2 regions of the Eubacterium sp. 1001713B170207_170306_E7 genome follow, and region 1 is predicted to be linked to the other one. Evidence: predicted binding sites of a transcription regulator. Region 1 holds the regulator's gene; the other holds the start of a gene.
The links. Region 1 encodes NrdR, which represses ribonucleotide reductase genes. Its sites were predicted from a motif close to CACNANATNTNGTG; they were not measured.
Positions count from the first base shown of each region.

Region 2: I2B62_RS11865 (anaerobic ribonucleoside triphosphate reductase) is a predicted target of NrdR. The motif match lies at 5,772-5,785, and genes of this name have one in related genera.

Region 1 is NZ_JADMVE010000003.1:324,280-334,243, forward strand. Features, by position in the region: gene I2B62_RS09510 (DUF881 domain-containing protein) at 1-111, shown strand, start outside; gene I2B62_RS09515 (DUF881 domain-containing protein) at 130-849, shown strand; partial or broken gene I2B62_RS20515 (small basic family protein) at 891-1,202, shown strand; gene ftsZ (cell division protein FtsZ) at 1,514-2,608, shown strand; gene nrdR (transcriptional regulator NrdR) at 2,618-3,073, shown strand; gene I2B62_RS09535 (NUDIX hydrolase) at 3,090-3,617, shown strand; gene lysA (diaminopimelate decarboxylase) at 3,725-5,002, shown strand; gene I2B62_RS09545 (site-2 protease family protein) at 5,005-5,640, shown strand; gene I2B62_RS09550 (segregation/condensation protein A) at 5,642-6,373, shown strand; gene scpB (SMC-Scp complex subunit ScpB) at 6,374-6,985, shown strand; gene I2B62_RS09560 (pseudouridine synthase) at 6,982-7,707, shown strand; gene I2B62_RS09565 (hypothetical protein) at 7,700-8,095, shown strand; gene I2B62_RS09570 (class I SAM-dependent methyltransferase) at 8,049-8,660, shown strand; gene I2B62_RS09575 (MurR/RpiR family transcriptional regulator) at 8,657-9,595, shown strand; gene I2B62_RS09580 (NAD(P)/FAD-dependent oxidoreductase) at 9,604-9,964, shown strand, end outside.
Region 2 is NZ_JADMVE010000004.1:253,319-263,282, forward strand. Features, by position in the region: gene malQ (4-alpha-glucanotransferase) at 1-537, shown strand, start outside; gene I2B62_RS11850 (ABC transporter substrate-binding protein) at 653-2,230, shown strand; gene larA (nickel-dependent lactate racemase) at 2,460-3,734, shown strand; gene I2B62_RS11860 (hypothetical protein) at 3,914-5,536, shown strand; gene I2B62_RS11865 (anaerobic ribonucleoside triphosphate reductase) at 5,835-8,159, shown strand; gene nrdG (anaerobic ribonucleoside-triphosphate reductase activating protein) at 8,137-8,601, shown strand; gene cysK (cysteine synthase A) at 8,652-9,584, opposite strand; gene I2B62_RS11880 (PLP-dependent aspartate aminotransferase family protein) at 9,810-9,964, shown strand, end outside.

The DNA of each region.
Region 1 (9,964 bases):
AAGCTGAAGGTTTCTATTTCACAGGAGGACAATGTTCTGGTAAAGGCCTACAGCGGAGTGATTGACTTTAAGTATGCAACGCCGGTCTCAGGCAGTGGGGCCGATGAATAGCGGTGGGCTATGAAGAGTATGAATGAAAAAACCATGAACTGGATACTGGTTTCGGTCTTTCTGGTGGTTGGCATCGGAATGGCCCTGATCGTGAAGGAGATTGGTTCCAAGGATATCCCGGCGCAGCGTACCTTTGTCAACGCGAAGACCTTATACAACCAGGAGCTTGAGGAGGATAACCTCAAGGTGAAAAATGAAGAGCTCAGCAAAAAACTGGAGGCTGAGCAGAAACGGCTCGAAACCTACGAGGAGGCCCAGAGGGCCATCGCGGATGACGGGTCTGTGGTCGACACTGTCGGCCAGTATCTGGACTCAGAGCTCGAAAACTATCAAATGGCAGACGGCTCTGTCGCCATTCAGGGGCCCGGTATTGTCATCACGCTGGAAGACAGCGAGAAGGCCATCGAGCCCGGTGAGAACCCCAATAAATACCTGGTGCACAACTCAGATGTGCTGGCCGTCATCAACGAACTGAAGGCCGCCGGTGCAGAGGGGATCCAGCTCAATAAAATGCGCGTCACCAGCAGCAGCAACATCGACTGCGGCGGTGCGGTTATCAATGTGGATGATGAGATATCCTCTCCGCCATTTGTGATTGAGGCCATTGGAGACCCGGAATCCATGTATATTTACTTAAATTCTGATGAAAGTGTTATTCAACTGTTGAAATATTGGGAAATAAAGGTTAATATAGAAAAGTCAGAATATTTACGACTCAACAAAAGTAACAAAAAGTAATAAACTGTAATTTGATTTTTTGCAGAGAAACGAGGACAACGATGCTATATCCATTAATAGGGCTGCTCGCAGGACTTTTAATCGGTGTTGTTTTGCCTTTTGAAATACCGCTGGCATATTCATCCTATCTCTCGATCGCGATACTCGCTTCGCTGAACTCAGTATTTGGCGGCATCCAGGCTGACCTGGAAGGAAAATTCGACCAAAAGCTGTTTATCACCGGGTTTTTTGGCAACACCATTCTGGCGGCGCTGCTGACCTATATCGGTGACCGGGTAGGGATTCCAATATATTACGCAGCAATCTTTTATTTTGGAACCAGCCTGTTTTCAAGCTTTGCGAAGATCCGGCGCTATTATTTCCGCTCCGGCAGCAAAGAATCAGATCCTAAAGCGATTTCAAAGGAACAGAAGCATGGCCATTCAACCGGCCATAAGGCTGAGCCTATAGAAATAATACATTCCACGACCGATGATTTGGACGAGACAGAGGACTATGAGGAAGAAGACTACGAAGCTGTCGAGCTTGACAAGGACGGCTACCGCGGAGACGCTTCCGACGAGGATGAAGTTTTTGAAGATGATGAAGAACTGGATGAAGAAAAAAAAAATGATGATAAAAAACAAACTAAGAGTTTCTTACGTGAAATAGAGGAGGAAGAAAAGTGATTGAATTAGATGGCTACAATGATAATTTTGCGAGAATTCGTGTAATTGGTGTTGGCGGCGGCGGGAACAATGCCGTTAACCGCATGATCGAATCAGGTCTGAAGGGTGTTGACTTCATATCCATCAATACCGATAATCAGGCATTAGCCCTGACCCTGGCTGAAAAACGCCTTCAGATTGGTGAAAAGACCACTGGCGGTCTTGGTGCGGGCGGTAACCCTGAAATGGGACAGAAGTCTGCGGAAGAAAGCCGTGATGCCATTGCAGATTTAATTCAGGAAACCGATCTGTTGTTTATCACTGCTGGTATGGGCGGCGGAACCGGTTCCGGTGCTGCGCCGATCATTGCAAAAATTGCCCGTGAAATGGGTATCCTGACCATTGGTGTTGTCACCAAACCATTTTCCTTTGAAGGCCGGGTACGTATGCGCAACGCTCAGATTGCCAGTGATTTCCTTCAGGACAATGTCGATGCGCTGGTAACCATTCCAAATGACCGCTTATTAAGAATGGCCGATAAGACCACTTCCTTAAGAGATGCCTTCAAGCTGGCTGATGATGTATTATTACAGGGTGTCAAGAGTATTTCGGACCTGATCTCTATGCCGGGTCTTGTAAGCCTTGACTTTGCCGACGTTAAGACCATCATGAAGGATGCCGGTCTGGCTCACATGGGTGTTGGCCGCGCTTCCGGTGAAAACCGTGCCGAAGAAGCGGCAAAAGAAGCCATCTTAAGCCCGTTGCTGGAAACCGAAATCGACGGCGCAACCGGCGTGCTCTTAAACATTACCGCAGGCGAAGACCTGTCACTCTTTGAAGTCGACAGAGCCGCTACCATTGCGAGAGAAGCCTCCGACGAGGACGCCAACGTAATCTTTGGTGCGACCATCGATGAAAGCTTTGGCGATGAAATTCAGATTACCGTTATCGCTACCGGATTTTTACCGGCAGAAGAAGTGGAAGCTAAAAAAGCTGCAATCCTGAACAGTGCCAATGCCACAGCTGCAAATACAGCCCCTAAGACTGAAACCAAAACCACCAGCGGCGCAGGTGAATTTGCGATTCCTGGTTTTTTAAGCAACGAAGACTAAGGTGTGTGAATGAAGTGTCCCTTTTGTGATTATGACGAAAGCAAAGTAGTTGATTCACGACCTGTTGAAGAAGGCACTATGATTCGTAGAAGGAGGGAATGTATCCGGTGTTCCAAAAGGTTTACGACCTATGAGCGCATTGAAAACATTCCCTTGATCGTTGTTAAAAAAGGCGGGCAGCGCGTCCCCTTTGATAAAAATAAAATTTTGAACGGGATGATCAAAGCCTGTGAAAAACGTCCGGTACCCATCGACAACATTCAGCGTGTGGTCGATTTAATGGAGAAGGAGCTTTATCAGGTTGAAGATAAAGAGGTGGAATCATCCTATATTGGAGAGCGTGTCATGGACGCGCTTAAGGATATCGATCAGGTGGCCTACGTTCGTTTTGCATCAGTTTATCGTGAGTTTAAGGATGTTGAATCCTTTATGGATGAACTGAACCGCCTTATGTCGGAACGCTGAAGGCGTGGAGTAGTGAATGAAATTTTTTGAAAAAACCATTGCGTCCAAGGAAATTTATCATGGCCGCATCTTAAATTTAAAGGTCGACGAAGTCGAGCTTCCGGATGGAGGGACCTCTTTCCGGGAACTGGTAGACCACAAGCAGGGGGTCGGTATTCTGCCTGTCAGAGGCAACCGGATAATATTCGTGCGCCAGTTTAGAAAGGCCATCGAAAAAGTTATCCTGGAAATACCGGCAGGTCTGGTTGAAGCGGGTGAAGATCCCAAAAAGGCAGCGGTACGGGAGCTGCAGGAAGAAATTGGCCTGAAGCCCCTGGATTTGCACTTTTTAGGAGAAATGTGGCCCTCACCGGGATTTACCAATGAAGTGACCACTTTATTTATGGCGTCTCAATTTGTAATTGAGCCGAGAAAACAGGATGATGATGAATTCATCGAAATTGTCGAAATGCCTATACGGACAGTTCAGATGCTTTACCTCAAAGGTAAATTTTCAGACGCAAAGACTGCCTGTGTTTTAGGTCGCTTTTTTTCTCTTATGTAAATAAAATCATCGAGGTGGTCTTTTATCATCTGTGTTGCACACAGGATAACAGATCACTTTTCTTATTATTTGTAGCAAAAAAATTAAAGCTTTTAAGGAGAAACTGAATGACAGAAAATTTTATCTTTTCCGGTCATGACACGGTGGCGCTGGCAAAGCAGTATGGCACACCGCTTTATGTGATGAGCGAAGATATTTTAAGAGCCAACATCAACCGCATTAAGGCGGCCTTTGAATCGGCCAATGCGGACTATGATGTGAACTATGCCGGTAAAACCTTTTTAAACATGGGAATGTGCCGGATTGTGGCAAGTGAGGGCATCTCTCTGGATGTGGCCTCAGGCGGGGAACTCTATACCGCTGTAAAAAGTGGTTTCAATCCTGCCCGGATCTGCTTTCACGGCAGCAACAAGAATCAGGCGGAGCTGGAGATGGCCCTTGGCTATAAGGTAGGCCGCATCGTGATCGACAGCGAATGGGAGCTGGAACGGCTGCGCCTTCTGACAGACGAGCTGGAACAGTCGGTCAAGGTGCTGTTTCGGGTATCACCAGGCATCGAGGCCCATACCCACGAGCTCATACAGACAGGAAAGATTGATTCCAAGTTTGGCCTGCCGCTGAGCCAGGCCCGTGAAATTATCGGCCGCACAAAGGACATGAGCTATGTGGAGGCTGTGGGGATCCACTGCCATATTGGCTCCCAGATTGCCGATGAAAAGCCTTTTTTACTGGCGTCAGAGGTTATGCTCGATCTTTATAAGGCATTGCTTTCTGATGGGCTGAATCTGACAGAGATCAACCTGGGCGGGGGTTTTGGCATCCCTTACCTGCCCGACGATCCCAGCTTTGACGTCACCAATTATATTCCTAAAATGGTGGATCATATGCGTGAGATGTCTGCACAGCGGGAGGTTCCCATGCCTAAAATTGTCGTGGAGCCTGGCCGTTCTCTTGCGGCGCCGGCAGGTATTACACTGTATACGGTCGGCACCGTCAAAGAGATTCCAGGTCTGAAAAAGTACGTGAGCGTGGATGGGGGCATGGCAGATAATCCGCGCCCGGCCCTTTATGGGGCAGACTACAATGCTGTAATCTGTAATAAGCCACAGGACGAAGCGTTGATGGAGGTGGTAACCGTCAGCGGCAAGGCCTGTGAGACCGATACCCTCATCAAGTCCATTAAGCTGGCGTCACCTCAGCCGGGTGATACGCTGGCAGTGCTTCATACCGGAGCTTATAATTATTCAATGGCCAGCAATTATAACCGTCTCAGAAGACCGGCTGTTGTCCTCTTAAAAGGGGACCGGTCCGAAATTCTGGTTGAACGTGAAAGCTTTGAAGACCTGGTCCGAAATGACCGGATTCCTTCCTGGTTAGAGGACTGATTATGTTTAGCGCGAGTTATTTTATCAACCTGCTGCTGAGCCTGCCGGGGATTCTGGTGGCCATTTCTTTCCATGAAATGGCCCACGGCTACGCGGCAGATGCAATGGGTGACCCGACCCCCAAGCTGGCAGGCCGCCTGACCGTCAACCCGCTTAAGCACATTGACCCCATTGGCTTTATCAGCATGCTGCTTTTCCGGTTTGGCTGGGCCAAGCCCGTGCCGGTCAACCCGAATAATTTTAAGAGCCACCGGAAGGGGATTATTGTTGTCAGCCTGGCGGGCTGCTTCACCAATCTTTTACTGGGATTTATTTCGCTCATTGCGATCTATGCGGTTTCGCCCTTTGCCAATGTGTACCTGCTCCAGATTCTGCAGTATATGTACCTGTACAACTTGATGTTCGCGGTCTTTAACCTCATTCCCATACCGCCCCTTGATGGCTCTCAGATTCTGGCCGAATTTCTGCCCTATAACGCGAAACAGAAATTCTACCAGTTCTCACGCTATGGGATGATTATCCTGCTGCTGCTGGTTGTGTTCAATGTATTCGGCCTGATTATCACCCCCATCATCAATGGGATCGATGGGTTGTTCAGAATGATACTAAACCCACTTTTTTTAATGCTTTGGTCATAAAATGAATAGTTATGAAGTCAGCTTAGAGAAATTTGAAGGTCCTCTGGACCTTCTCATTCATTTAATTCAAAAAAACAAAATTGATATTTACGATATTCCCATCGCGGAGATCACCAACCAGTATCTGGCCCATATCGAGAAGTGGCGTGAGCTCGATATGGAGGTTGCCAGTGAGTTTGTGGTCATGGCCTCCAAGCTTTTGGAAATCAAGTCCAGAATGCTTCTGCCAAGAGCAAAGGATGAGGAAGAGGACGAGGAAGACCTGAAAGAAAAACTGGTGCGCCAGCTCATTGAGTACAAAATCTTTAAAAATATCAGCACCTATCTGGAAGAACGTGAGTGCACCGAGCTTCACGCGGTCTACAAGGACCCGGAATACATACCGGTTATGAACCAGGACGCGGAGGTTGAGATCAACCCTGAGGATATTTTTAAGGCATACTCCAATATATTTTCCCTATACAACGATGAGATTGAGTTCAAGGACTTTTCTCAGGAGATTGTAAGGGAAGTTTTTACTGTGGAGGAAAAAATAGAATACATCGAGGGCCAGTTTGAGCTCAATCGTTCCGGCGAGCTTCATTTTTCAGAGCTGTTCAGAAAAAAAGTGAGCCGGGGTGAGGTTGTGGTCACCTTTCTGGCGCTTTTGGAAATGTATAAAATTAACAACATACGGCTTTTTCAGAACCGTGTATTTCAGGAAATTATCATCAGACAGAGGACAGAGGAATAAATGCAGGAACTTTCAAAAAGCAATAAAAAGCGTTTAAAGGGAATCATCGAGGGCATTCTGTTTGCCGCCGGCGAGCCCGTCGCGCTGCGTGAGCTTGAAAAGGCGATGGAGCTGGATGGGAACACCATTCAGGAGCTTATGTCAGAGCTGGAAAAGGACTACGGCGGCGTGGAAAGGGGCCTGCGTCTGGTACAGGTGAACAAAACCTGGCAGCTGTCCACAAAGCCCGAGCATTACGATTTTATTAAGCAGGTGCTGGGGCAGCAGGAGGCTTCAGGCCTGTCCAAGGCGGCTCTGGAGACCCTTTCCATTATCGCCTACCGCCAGCCGATCACCCGTATTGACATTGACAACCTGAGAGGGGTCAGCTCCAACAGCTCGGTTCAGCGTCTCCTTGACCGGGGACTGATCAAGGAGGCGGGCCGGATGGAGGCGCCGGGCCGCCCGATTCTCTATAAAACAACACCCGCCTTCTTAAAGACCGTCCAATTGAAGCGTATCGAGGATTTGCCGGACTTTAAACAGTTTGCCGAGGGTGAACAGCAGAAATTTGAGATCGCCGCTTCTACGGCAGAAAATATGGAAATTAACACAGTTGAGGAAATGAATTGAGATTACAGAAATATATGGCCCAGTGCGGCGTTGCCTCAAGGCGTAAATCAGAGGAGCTCATTGCCGCCGGCAGAGTGTGTGTCAACGGTGAGACCGTGCTGACCCCTGGTTTTCAGGTAAACCCAGGCGTTGATACGGTTACGGTAAACGGCAAAGCCATTGCCGAGGATCAGAAAATTTATGTGCTGCTGAATAAGCCCAAGGGCGTGGTATCCACCTCGGCAGACCGCCATGCGGATCAGACCGTCATGGACCTGCTGCCTGTCAGGGAGCGGCTGTTTACGGTGGGACGGCTGGATAAGGATACGGAGGGCCTGCTGATTTTAACCAATGATGGCGACCTGACCTTCCGTCTGACCCATCCCAGCCATGAGTTTGATAAGGTTTATGAGGGGCTTGTAAAGGGCATCCCCGCTGCGGATGAGCTGAGGCGTTTTGCCGAGGGGGTTGAGATCGAAGAAGACGACCACACCCTGCACACCACTGCGCCTGCCTCTGTGCAGGTTTTAAAGACCTACAGAAGCACAGCCCTGCTTCAAATGACCATTCACGAGGGAAGAAAACGGCAGATTCGCAAAATGTGCGCGGCCATTCACCATCCGGTCATTCACCTCAAGCGGGTCGCCATTGGCAGCATCACCTTAAAGGGATTGAAGGCTGGTGAATGGCGTTATCTTACAGAGGAAGAAATACGTTATCTGAGGGGAGAAAAAGATGATTAAGATTGTGATTCCTAAAAGCTTTGAGGTGGTCGCCCCGTATTTTAAGGCGCCAGAGCACAAGCGGAGCCTTTATATGACGGCCATGGATGGCGATGTACTTCTTGCCGTGGCCCGTTTTATGGTAAAAGGGGAGACGGCAGAGCTTTACGATATTATAAAGGTTGAGCCGGAGGTGCCCATGGCAGTACTGGATGGCCTGATCCGCACGACCCTGTTCCAGGCAGCCGAGCTGGGCTGTGAAGCCTGCCGGGTTTACAATGTGCCGGATGGACTGAAGTCCTACTTTGCGGGTCACCAGTTCAGGGACTGCGGCGACTACATCGGCCATGACGCTTATGTCAATGAGTTTTTTAAGCCATGCCCGGGGTGTGCCGGTGCCGTCGATTAATGATTTCAGGAGAGTGACCTTGCTGGCAGGGGCCATGATGGCCGGGCATTTACGGGAAGGGGATTCGGCCATCGACGCGACGGCCGGAACCGGCGCGGATACCTGTCTGCTGGCCCGGAGTGTCGGCGCATCTGGGAAGGTCTATGCCTTCGATATCCAGAAGGAAGCTCTGGAAGAAACAGAACAGCGCCTGTCGGCTGAGGGCTTAAGGGACCGTGTCCTGCTTTTTCACAGGGGCCATGAGGAAATGAAGTGTCTCCCGGAGCTCCGGCAGGATTCTAAAATTATGGGGATTATGTTTAATTTAGGGTATCTGCCTCATGGAGACAAAGCCGTATATACAAAGACAGATACCACACTGGCAGCCCTTGAAAGCAGTGTGACGCTGCTGGCGCCAAAGGGCCTGCTCACACTCTGCCTGTACCGGCACCCCGCGGGCCTTGACGAGAGCAGGGCAGCAGAAAAATGGTGCGCACAGCTGGGAACAGGCTTTAATGTACATAAGCTTGAAACAATCAACAAAAATAATCCGCCCTATCTAATTATGGTGGAAAAGACAAAATGAGGCAGATAACGGAAATGAACCAATCGGATACGAAACATGATAGCAAACCGGAACTAAGGGATATTTTTGCAGAGATTAAAGAGCGCTACAAGGACCTGAGCAAAAGCCATAAAAAAATTGCGGCCTTTGTGATGAAGAATTATGAGAAGGCTCCCGACATGTCTGCCATCAAGGTGGCGCAGCATGTAAAAGTCAGCGAAGCGACGGTGGTGCGCTTTGCGCTCTCTTTGGGCTATGAGGGTTACCCGGAGTTCAGAAAGGCGCTTAAAAATGAAATAAACAGCAAATTAACGACCATCGAGCGTATCAATATGACCCTGGGTGACGAAGAAAAAGAGAAGCTGATGCAGCGCTCTGTGGCCGCGGTGCTCAAAAGCGACATCAAGAGCATTAACGGCACCCTTGAAGCCTTTGACTATGATGCGCTCAAAGAGTGCGTGGACCTGATCCGCGGTGCGGGCAAGGTGGTCATTATCGGCTTTAGAACGACCAGTCTGCTCACCGAGCACCTGGGCTACTATCTGAACCTGATCTTAGATGATGTCCGGGTGATCAACCACGGTGTAACCGACGTGTATGAGCATTTGATCAAAATCGGCGAGGGCGACGTGGTCATTGCCATGAGCTTTCCGCGCTACGCCCAGAAAACCTATGAAGCGATACAATTTCTTAAGAACCGGGGGCCCAGGATCATCACCATATCGGACAGCGAGCACGCTCCCATCAATGAGTTTGCAGACTACAAGCTGATTGCGAAGAGCAATGTCTATTCCTTTGTGGATTCTCTGGTGGCGCCCTTAAGTCTGATTAACGCACTGGTCGTGGCAGTGGGCTTTAAAAATATCAAAGAGACAAAACAGACCTTTAACGAGCTCGAGGAAATCTGGAAAGAGCATTATATTTATACCGGCGACGAGTTCGTCAAGGATCTATAGGAGAGAGTATGAAAAAAACAGCCATTATCGGCGGCGGCCCCGCCGGGATGACCGCGGCCATTGCCGCACTGCGCTCAGGCCAGCAGGTGGATCTTTATGACCAGAATGAAAAACTGGGCAAAAAGCTTTACATTACCGGAAAGGGCCGGTGTAACCTGACCAACCACTGCGATATCAGCGAATTTTTTGACAGCATTGTCACCAATAAGAATTTTCTTTATTCAGCCCTTTACACCTTTACCAATGATGCGTTTATGGAAATGATGGAAGAAAACGGCTGTCCCCTCAAGGTTGAACGGGGAGAGCGGGTCTTTCCAAAAAGTGACAAGTCCAGCGACATTATCAAAACCTTCAGAAAAATTCTGGAGC
Region 2 (9,964 bases), on a different contig from region 1:
TTTAATGCCTTCGATTTTAAGGAGCCGCGCATCATTGCCGAAGACCTCGGCGTCATGGACGAGGGCGTCATGAATCTTCTTGAGAAAACCGGTTTTCCCGGTATGCGTATATTGCAGTTTGGCTTTATTGAAGACGGTAATAACCATCATTTGCCGCATAATTATGTGGAAAACAGCATTGCCTATACCGGTACCCACGACAATAACACCCTGCTCGGCTTCCTGTGGGAGCTCCCCCCTTATAAACGCGACTATGCTTTAAAATACGTCAATTACGCCTGCAGCGGCAGCGAATGGCAGGAAGGCGGTCCTCAAAGCCCGTCCTGCCGCCACTTTATCCGCTGCCTGTGGCAAAGCTGCGCCAGCCTCGCGGTTCTGCCGATTCAGGACCTCTGTGGTTTTGGCGGGGACACGAAAATGAACTGCCCGGGCTGCGCCGACGGCAACTGGAGTTTCCGCATTACCCACGATGCTCTGGATACCATTGATACCTCCTGGATGCGCTCAATGAATGAAATATACAAACGCATCCCCTGATTCAATCCCTCGACAAAGAGCAGATTTTATGGTAAAATCGTTATCATACAGGGCGTGAATTGAGCATTTTCACCTTCTGTAAACAGTTTTCAATATTTTATAGAGGAGAGAGAATATGAAAAGTATGAAAAAACTGGCTGCCTTACTGTTGGTTTTAGCGCTTGTCTTTACCGTAGCGGGATGCGGCGACAAAGGTGCTTCAAGCAGCAGCGATAGCGGCAATACCCTGCGTGTTGTCATGCAGGACCCCAATGTTCCGATCGACACCAACATGGGTACTCAGGCTTACCTGATCATGGTATCCGACCAGGCCTGTGAGACACTGATCGGCCTGAACAACGATACGACACTGGACCCACAGCTGCTCAAGCAGATGCCGACCGTTTCCGACGATGGCCTGACTTACAGCTTTGAGCTCAAAGACGGCGTTAAATTCCACAACGGCGAAACTCTGAAAGCTTCTGATGTCAAGTATTCCTATGAACGCCTGATTACACAGGGCCTCATGGGCTCACTGTTCGATCAGGTTGTTGGCTTTAAAGCCCTTGAAGACGGCACCGCCGACTCACTGGAAGGCTTTAAAATCAAGGACGACACCCATTTCGACATCGTTCTTCAGCAGCCCTACGCACCTTTTGAAGCAGCCTTATCTGCTCCGTACGCTGTTATCTTCCCGGAAAAAGCCTGCGAAGAAGCCGGCGGAGACTGGGGACGTACGGTGCTCTACGGAACCGGCCCATTCAAGATGACCTCCTACACAGCAGGCCAGGGCATTGAAATGGCACGCTTCGACGAATATCACGGCGATAAAACAAAGCTCGATGGTATCAGCTTTAAGTTCGTAAACGACCTGAACACTCAGGTTATGGAATTCCAGAAAGGCAACTGCGATTTCGTCATGCTGGATACCGGACAATACGAAACCGTCACAAGCAACGACGCTGTCAAAGACAAAATGCACAGCTTCAACCCGATCGGCCTTGTCTACTTAAGCCCGAACAACGAAATGCTTACCGACCCGAAAGTGAAGGAAGCACTGTCCTACGCGGTAGACCGTGAAGCCCTGTGCAACGAACTGTTATCCGGCGCCGCTACCCCGGCCAAGAGCTTTATTCCTAAGGGACTGCTCGGATACAACGATTCCCTTCCAGAATATGAACATAATCCGGAAAAAGCAAAACAATTACTGGCAGAAGCCGGTTATCCGGACGGCATCACCATTCCTGTTGTTGGCTCAACCAATTATCAGACACTGATCAAGGTAGCCACTGCCATTCAGGATCAGGCCAAGGAGGCCGGGATCAACATCGAGCTGTCTCAGGTTGACCATGCTGGCTACAACGACATGAACAAGAGCGGCTCCCTGAACCTGACAGTCAGCAACTGGTATACCGACTATGTTGACCCGGACGGCATGATTTACCAGCGTATGTCTGCCACCACCACCCAGCAGGTATCCAACAAGTACAACAATGCAGAATTCAACGACCTCATCAACCAGGCACGTCAGACAAAGGACGAAAGCAAACGCCAGGAACTGTATGAAAAAGCTGACGAAATTCTGACACATAAGGACTATGGCGCAATTCCACTGTACAATGACACCATGTTTTACCTGTTAGGCGACAATGTTAAAAACTTCGAGGTTACCAGCATCTACCGTTACCATTTCTATGATGCCGAACTTCAATAAAAATGCTCAGAAAGCTCCGCAGCCGCGGAGCTTTTTTCTTTTCAAGATCATACGATCGCACCATGATGCGCAGTGTTTTTTTAAATTCTTTTTGAAAACGGTTTTTTTATCCTTGACTTTTTCTGGAAAGCGTACTACAATAAGCTCATAACTGGTAAGACCACTTACCAATAATTTTGACCGAATTTATACTTACATCATGCTAAATCATTTAAACTGGAGGATCACTATGATTTCAAAAATTCCCTATGGCAATACAGAGTTAACCCTGGAGCTCCCCGACCAGCAGGTCGCCGGCGTACTAAATTCCAATATCAGCGACCTGCAGAGCGATCAAACTGAGGACGCGATTGTTAAGGCCGCAATGGCAAAGCATTTGGGCAGCGCTTCCCTGAAGGCGCTGGCAAAGGATAAAAAAACAGCGGTTATCATTATCAGCGACCATACAAGGCCTGTCCCAAGCAGACATATTATTCCATTTATGCTTGAAGAGATGCGTGAGGGCAACCCGGACATTGATATCACACTGCTGGTCGCCACAGGCTTTCACCGCGGCACAACAAAGGAAGAGCTGGTTTCAAAGCTGGGACAGAAAACTGTCGATGAGGAAAAAATCGTAGTGCATGATTCTTCCAACGCCGAAGAAAATGTTAAAATCGGTGTTCTCCCCTCCGGAGCGGACCTGATCATCAACCGGCTTGCCGCAGAAGCGGACCTGCTTGTCTCAGAAGGCTTCATTGAGCCGCACTTCTTCGCGGGCTTTTCAGGCGGCCGTAAGAGCGTGCTGCCCGGCGTTTCTGACCGCGTGACAGTCCTGGGCAATCACTGCAGCCAGTTCATCGCGAGCCCCTATGCGCGCACCGGAATTTTGGAGAATAATCCGATTCATACCGATATGAAGTCCGCCGCAGAGCAGGCAGGCCTCCAGTATATCGTCAATGTGATTATTGACGAGGACAAACGCGTTGTCATGGCCTTTGCGGGCGATCCCTTTATCGCCCATGAGGCAGGGTGCGAATTCTTAAAACAATACTGCCGCGTCAAAGCTGTTCCGGCGGATGTTGTCATCACAGGCAACGGCGGAGCACCCCTGGATCAAAATATGTACCAGTGTGTCAAAAGCATGACCGCTGCCGAAGCCTCCGCCGGGGAGGACGGCGTTATCATTCTCTGCGCCGAATGCCTGGACGGTACGGGCGGCGATGGCTTTTACCACGCCATGCGGGACTGCGAATCCGCCAGAGCGCTCTTTGAAAACATCATGACCATTCCGCAGGACCAGACTCAGCCCGACCAGTGGGAATACCAGATTCTCGCGCGTATTCTCTCCAAACACACGGTTCTGTATGTCACACGGCCGGAAATGAAGGAGATTGTAACCGAAATGAAAATGACCTACGCGCCGGATCTCGATACCGCCGTCAAAATGGCAAAGGAAATCAAGGGCGAAAACGCCAGCTTTACCGTTATTCCAAACGGAATTGCCGTTATCGTTGAACAATAGCTCATTATCTGCCTCTCTAATATCAATATACGAAAAAGGCGTCCTTCCGGATGCCTTTTTTGTGCATTTCTCAACAAACAAGGTGCTTTTCATGGATAAGTTGTTCACTCCCGGGCAATTTTGTGGTATAATAGATCCGATTGGCAATTTGACAATATTCGAATGCACAAGGAGGGCTTATGAAGACCCAGAAAACCTTATTATTGATATTATTGTGCCTGCTCTTTACCGCTGTACCGGTAGGGGCCCAGGCACCTGAAAATACGGCCGACAGCGCCGAAACCCTAACCTCCGCAGTCAGTGCGCTTAACGAAACCGGAGGCACAATCCACGTTACAAAGGATATTATTCTCGGAACAGACAGCAGCATCGGAGGCTTTGAGCCCGACAGCAACATTACCCTGGAACTCGGCGGGAATACGCTCTATATCCAAAACGACTGGTCTTTTAAAAATATAACGATCAACGGGCAGCACACTTTGATCTCGCTCGAAAACGGCGCGGGCCTTCAGCTCAGCCACACTGCCCTGTCCGCTGCCGCGGAAAACAGCGCGGCGGTCAAAATCACCGGAAACAGCAGCCTGTCGGCCGAAGCTTCAAGAATTGAAGCGGCCGGCGCCAACGCCTCTGGCATCAGCGCTTCGGACTCAGCCGATCTGAGCCTTGACACAACTGTCGTTAAGGCCACTGGCAGCTGCAGTACCGCCATTCATACAAACGGCACTCTGGATGCCTTTTTCAGTGAGATTACTGCCGAAGGAACCGGAGCCACTGCCGCCGACGCCCCTGAGGTGTTTTTGAACACAAGCGTGGCCTCCCCGGAGATAGAAAGTGCAGTCGTGGCAGATACCAACATTGTCCCCAAAAACACAGGGTATTATTACACAGAGCTGAATGCTCTGAACGGTCTACCTGACCGTATGGGCTTTAAAATCACAAACAAGGCCAGCGGCGATGTTCGTTACACTCCATTGCTGCCGGTCTGCTGGAACACAGACACAGCCGATATCACAAAGGCCGGTATTTATTCGCTCGGCTACGAGCTCTGTCCCGGCAGCTTTACCCCGGCCGGCGCTTCTGCTCTGCTGGAAGGCCAGAGCCAACAGCTCGTTGTCATTGATCCCGAAAAGCCATTTATTTATTACGATGCTCCCGTAAGTCAAGACACCGGGAGCTACAGCCTGCTCCTCCGTTTCCACCAGCCAATCCAAAGCTTTGGCACCCCAACACTTTGGGTGGAAAGGGATAGCAGCGGCACATGGGAAATCTGGCCGGCAGAAAAGCTGACGACAGCGGCCTCCAACCAGTACAGTCTTGCCGGACTGGAAGCCGGTCACAGCTATGTTTTCCAGCTTGAGGCCAAAAATGGCAGTATCACCGGCGATTCCAACGCCATCCGGGTCACCCTTGATCAAAACGGAAATCCCGTCGTTACGCAGAGTGACGTGGAACACAGCAGTGATCAGGCGGCAGCAGTGCCGACATCGGCCCCAAAAGTGTCTGCCGAAAAAGAATCTGCAGTCCCCATTGTTTCAAGCCCGGGTGAAAATGTTAAAACCGGCACCATGGAAAGCCTGAAGTCTGAATCAACCCTTTACCTCCAGGAAATGGGAAACGCCTTAAAGACGGTTTCCAGTTATCTGAACGGTACCACCCCTGTCTCCGAAAATGTTGACACCGGCATTATAAAGAACAACGTAAAGGACGGATTACCCGCCGCAGCGGCTCTCTGCCTGACCTTGCTCTGCGCGGTTACCATGCTGCTTGTCAGGAAGGAAGCATCTGATACAAAGAACGATTAGCCCGGGCACGGAGCCCCGGTTTTAAGCTTGCTAAAAACAAAAATGTAGCGGTACACGCTGAAACGGCGTGTACCGCTTTTTATGTCTGACAGCATTTTTCATCTGTAAAATTTTGTTCTCTTTTATGCTTATTCATTAAAAATTTTTGTGCACATTTTTTATCCACAGGCCTCAGCCCCCTCATTCCCTCATTTTAATCATTTTCACAAAATATTGTCCACAAATTGACAGAGGACACAATATATAGTATGATTTTTGATGTAACCTACACTAACTAAGCATCCGGAGGAATGATGTAATGATCGACACTATTATAAAAAGAAACGGGTCTGTGGCGCCTTTCGACCCTCATAAAATCAGCAATGCCATTTATAAGGCCAACATCTCTGTAAGCGGCGAATCCATGACCGAAAAGCACATTGAGTTTCTGACCAATGTGGTTACCACAGCGGCTGAGCCTTTGGGCCGCCCGTCGGTGGAGCAGATACAGGATATTGTGGAGGAGACGCTGATCAAGGCTGATTACGCCAAAACCGCCAAGGCCTATATTCTGTACCGCGCCGAGCACGCTAAAACGCGTCAGGCTGAGAGCGATTTGATGGAAATCTATAAGGATTTAACCTTCCGCTACGCTGAGGACGCGGACCTGAAACGGGAAAACGCCAATATCGACTCGGATACGGCAATGGGAACCATGCTCAAATATGGTTCTGAGGGGTCAAAATATTTTATTGATCATTATATTCTCCCGCGGGAAATCGCGGATGCGCACACCTCCGGTGATATTCATATTCACGATAAAGACTTCTATATGCTGACAGAAACCTGCTGTCAGATTGACCTGATCAAGCTCTTTAAGGACGGTTTCTCAACGGGGCACGGCTATCTGCGCGAGCCAAATGACATCCGCAGCTACTCTGCCCTGGCCTGCATTGCCATTCAGGCAAACCAGAATGAAATGCACGGCGGACAGAGCATTCCAAACTTCGACTACGCCATGGCGCCAGGCATTGTCAAAACCTTCAGCAAGCTGTACCGCAAGGCCCTGATTAACGACCTCAGCGTCTGCTCTGGCCACGACCGCGAAGCCGTTGCCGATATGGCCGCCTCTGCCTTTGAAAAAATCGGCGCTCCGGTCACCATGGATACCCAGGAGGCCTTTGGCCGGGAGCTGGCCGCATTTTTTACCGGGTCTTCTTTTGATGCCCCGATCATTGAAAAAATACACAAGCTAGCCTGTCAGACCGCCCTGCGCGAGGCTGAGGAAGCCACCTATCAGGCAATGGAGGCCTTTATTCATAATCTGAATACCATGAACTCCCGGGCCGGCGCACAGGTTCCCTTCTCCTCTGTAAATTACGGAACCGACACCTCCGCCGAGGGACGTATGGTGGTCAGAAATCTGCTGAAAGCCACAATGTCCGGACTGGGCAATGGAGAGACCCCCATTTTTCCGGTTCAGATTTTCAAGGTAAAGGAGGGCGTCAACTATAACGAGGCCGATCCCAATTACGATCTTTTTAAGCTGGCCATCGAAACCTCCTCCATGCGTCTTTTCCCAAACTTCAGCTTTTTGGATGCTCCATTTAACCTGCAGTATTACAAAGAAGGCGATTATAATACAGAGGTGGCTTACATGGGCTGCCGTACCCGGGTTATGGGCAATCATTTCGACCCTGAAAATGAAATCACCTGCGGACGGGGCAACTTGAGCTTTACCTCCATCAATTTACCCAGGATTGCCCTGGAGTCTGAGAGAAGCCTCGATACCTTCTATAAGCTTCTGGATGAGCGCCTCGCTCTGGTTACGACCCAGCTGCTGCACCGCTTTAAAATACAGGCCGCCAAGCGCGGCAGAAATTATCCCTTCCTGATGGGACAGGGGGTTTGGATCAACTCGGAAACCCTTGGCCGGGACGACCGGGTCGAGGATGTTTTAAAGCACGGGACCCTCAGCGTCGGCTTCATCGGACTCGCCGAGACGCTCAAGGCCCTTACTGGCATGCACCACGGCGAAAGCGCAGAGAGCCAGGCCCTCGGACTTCAGATAATTGGACATATGCGCCGTATGATGGACAGCGAATCCGAAAAGACCGGCTTGAACTTTACCCTGCTCGCCACACCGGCTGAAGGACTGAGCGGCCGTTTTGTCGCCATTGACCGCGAAAAGTTCGGGACTGTGCCCGGCGTTACCGACCGGGAGTTCTATACCAACTCCTTCCATGTTCCGGTCTATTATCCCATTCAGGCCTATCAGAAAATCCAGCTGGAGGCGCCCTATCATGAGTACACCAACGCCGGACACATCAGCTATGTCGAGCTGGACGGAAACGCCAGCGCGAACCTTTCGGCCTTTGAAAAAATTGTCCGCTGCATGAAGGAAGCCGGTATTGGCTATGGCTCCATCAACCATCCCGTGGACCGCGACCCGGTTTGCGGCTACAACGGCATCATCGGCGAGGAATGTCCAAACTGCCACCGGCACGAGGGGGACGGAAACCCTGATTTTGAGCGTATCCGCCGTATCACCGGCTACCTGGTAGGCACCACGGACCGCTGGAACAACGCGAAGCGGGCCGAGGAGAAAGCGAGGGTGAAGCATGGCATTTCTGCAAATCAATAACTGTATCCAGGAATCCATTGTCGACGGTCCAGGGCTCCGTTTCGTTATTTTTACCCAGGGCTGCCCGCACCGCTGCCCTGGCTGCCATAATCCCCAGACACATCAGAGGACAGGAGGCACTTTTGTGGAAACAGAAATGCTGTTCTCACAAATAATGGAGAATCCGCTGCTCCAGGGCGTTACCTTCAGCGGCGGAGAACCTTTTTTGCAGCCAGCACCTCTGGCCGATCTGGCTCAGAAGCTCCACAGCAACGGGCTGGATGTGGTAACCTACACAGGCTATACGCTTGAAAAGCTGAAAGCCATGAAGGATAAAGGCATCGACGCGCTGCTCCGGGAAACGGACCTGCTCATCGACGGGCCGTTCCAGTTTGAAAAGCGCGATCTGACCCTTCCCTTTCGCGGAAGCCGCAACCAGCGTGTTATTGAATTACGGCATTAAAAAACAGGTGTGTACGCATTTTTGGTACACACCTGTTTTTTTATTTCAGATTATTCTTCAAACAGAGCGGTTGACAGGTAACGTTCTCCCGTATCCGGCAGCAGAACAACAATATTCTTTCCTTTATTTTCAGGACGCTTTGCAAGCTGCGCCGCCGCCCAGAGGGCCGCACTCGAAGAAATACCGACCAGCAGGCCTTCCTCCCTTGCTATCTCACGCCCTGTGGCAAAAGCGTCCTCATTATCGACCCGGATGATTTCATCATAGACACCTGTGTTCAGTGTATCCGGTACAAAGCCTGCACCGATCCCCTGAATCTTATGCGGACCGGCCTTTCCTTCTGACAGCACCGGGGACCCCGTTGGTTCCACAGCGATGACCTTTAAATCCGGATTTTTAGATTTCAGGTATTCACCTACCCCGGTAATGGTGCCGCCTGTACCGATGCCCGCTACGAAATAATCCACTTTTCCATCTGTATCTTCCCAGATTTCAGGGCCGGTTGTCGCCCGGTGGACTGCCGGGTTCGCAGGATTAACAAACTGTCCCGGAATAAAGGCGCCGGGAGTTTCCTTTGCCAGCGCTTCAGCCTTTGCCATAGCGCCCTTCATGCCAGCCGCGCCGTCGGTCAGCACCAGCTCTGCCCCGTAGGCTTTTAAGAGCTTTCTGCGTTCCACACTCATGGTTTCAGGCATTGTCAGGATCACACGGTAGCCTCTGGCAGCGGCGACGCTTGCCAGGCCAATCCCGGTATTGCCGCTTGTCGGTTCAATAATAACGGAGCCTTCCTTCAGCAGTCCCTTTGCTTCAGCGTCATCAATCATCGCCTTTGCAATACGGTCCTTTACGCTTCCCGCTGGATTAAAGTATTCGAGCTTCGCCAGCACTGTGGCGTCCAGCGCATTTTTCTTTTCATAATTGCTGAGCTCCAGAAGGGGGGTTCTTCCGATTAATTCCGTTAGACTCTTATAAATTTTAGCCATTTTGTTTTCCTCCGTTTAACTTTATTTTATTTTATGTTTTTCATATATGATTACTATGCTTTTATTATATGCCTGGATTCCACTTCTGTCAAGCGCTTTTAAAAAATAATTCATATTTTTCATATATGTTTTAAAAAGTCATTGACTTTTCAGCCTTTTCATACTATGATTATAAAAACATATTTACCCGCTATGTCTTATATCATTTATAAAGCAGATTTCCCTATGAACATTAATACCCTCTGTATTCACGGTTCTAACGTTTATCACAACGATACCGGCGCCGTTTCTGTCCCTATTTTTCAAAACGCCACCTTTGCCCACCCTGGCGTCGGGCAGAGCACCGGCTACGACTATTCGCGCATTCAAAACCCGACCCG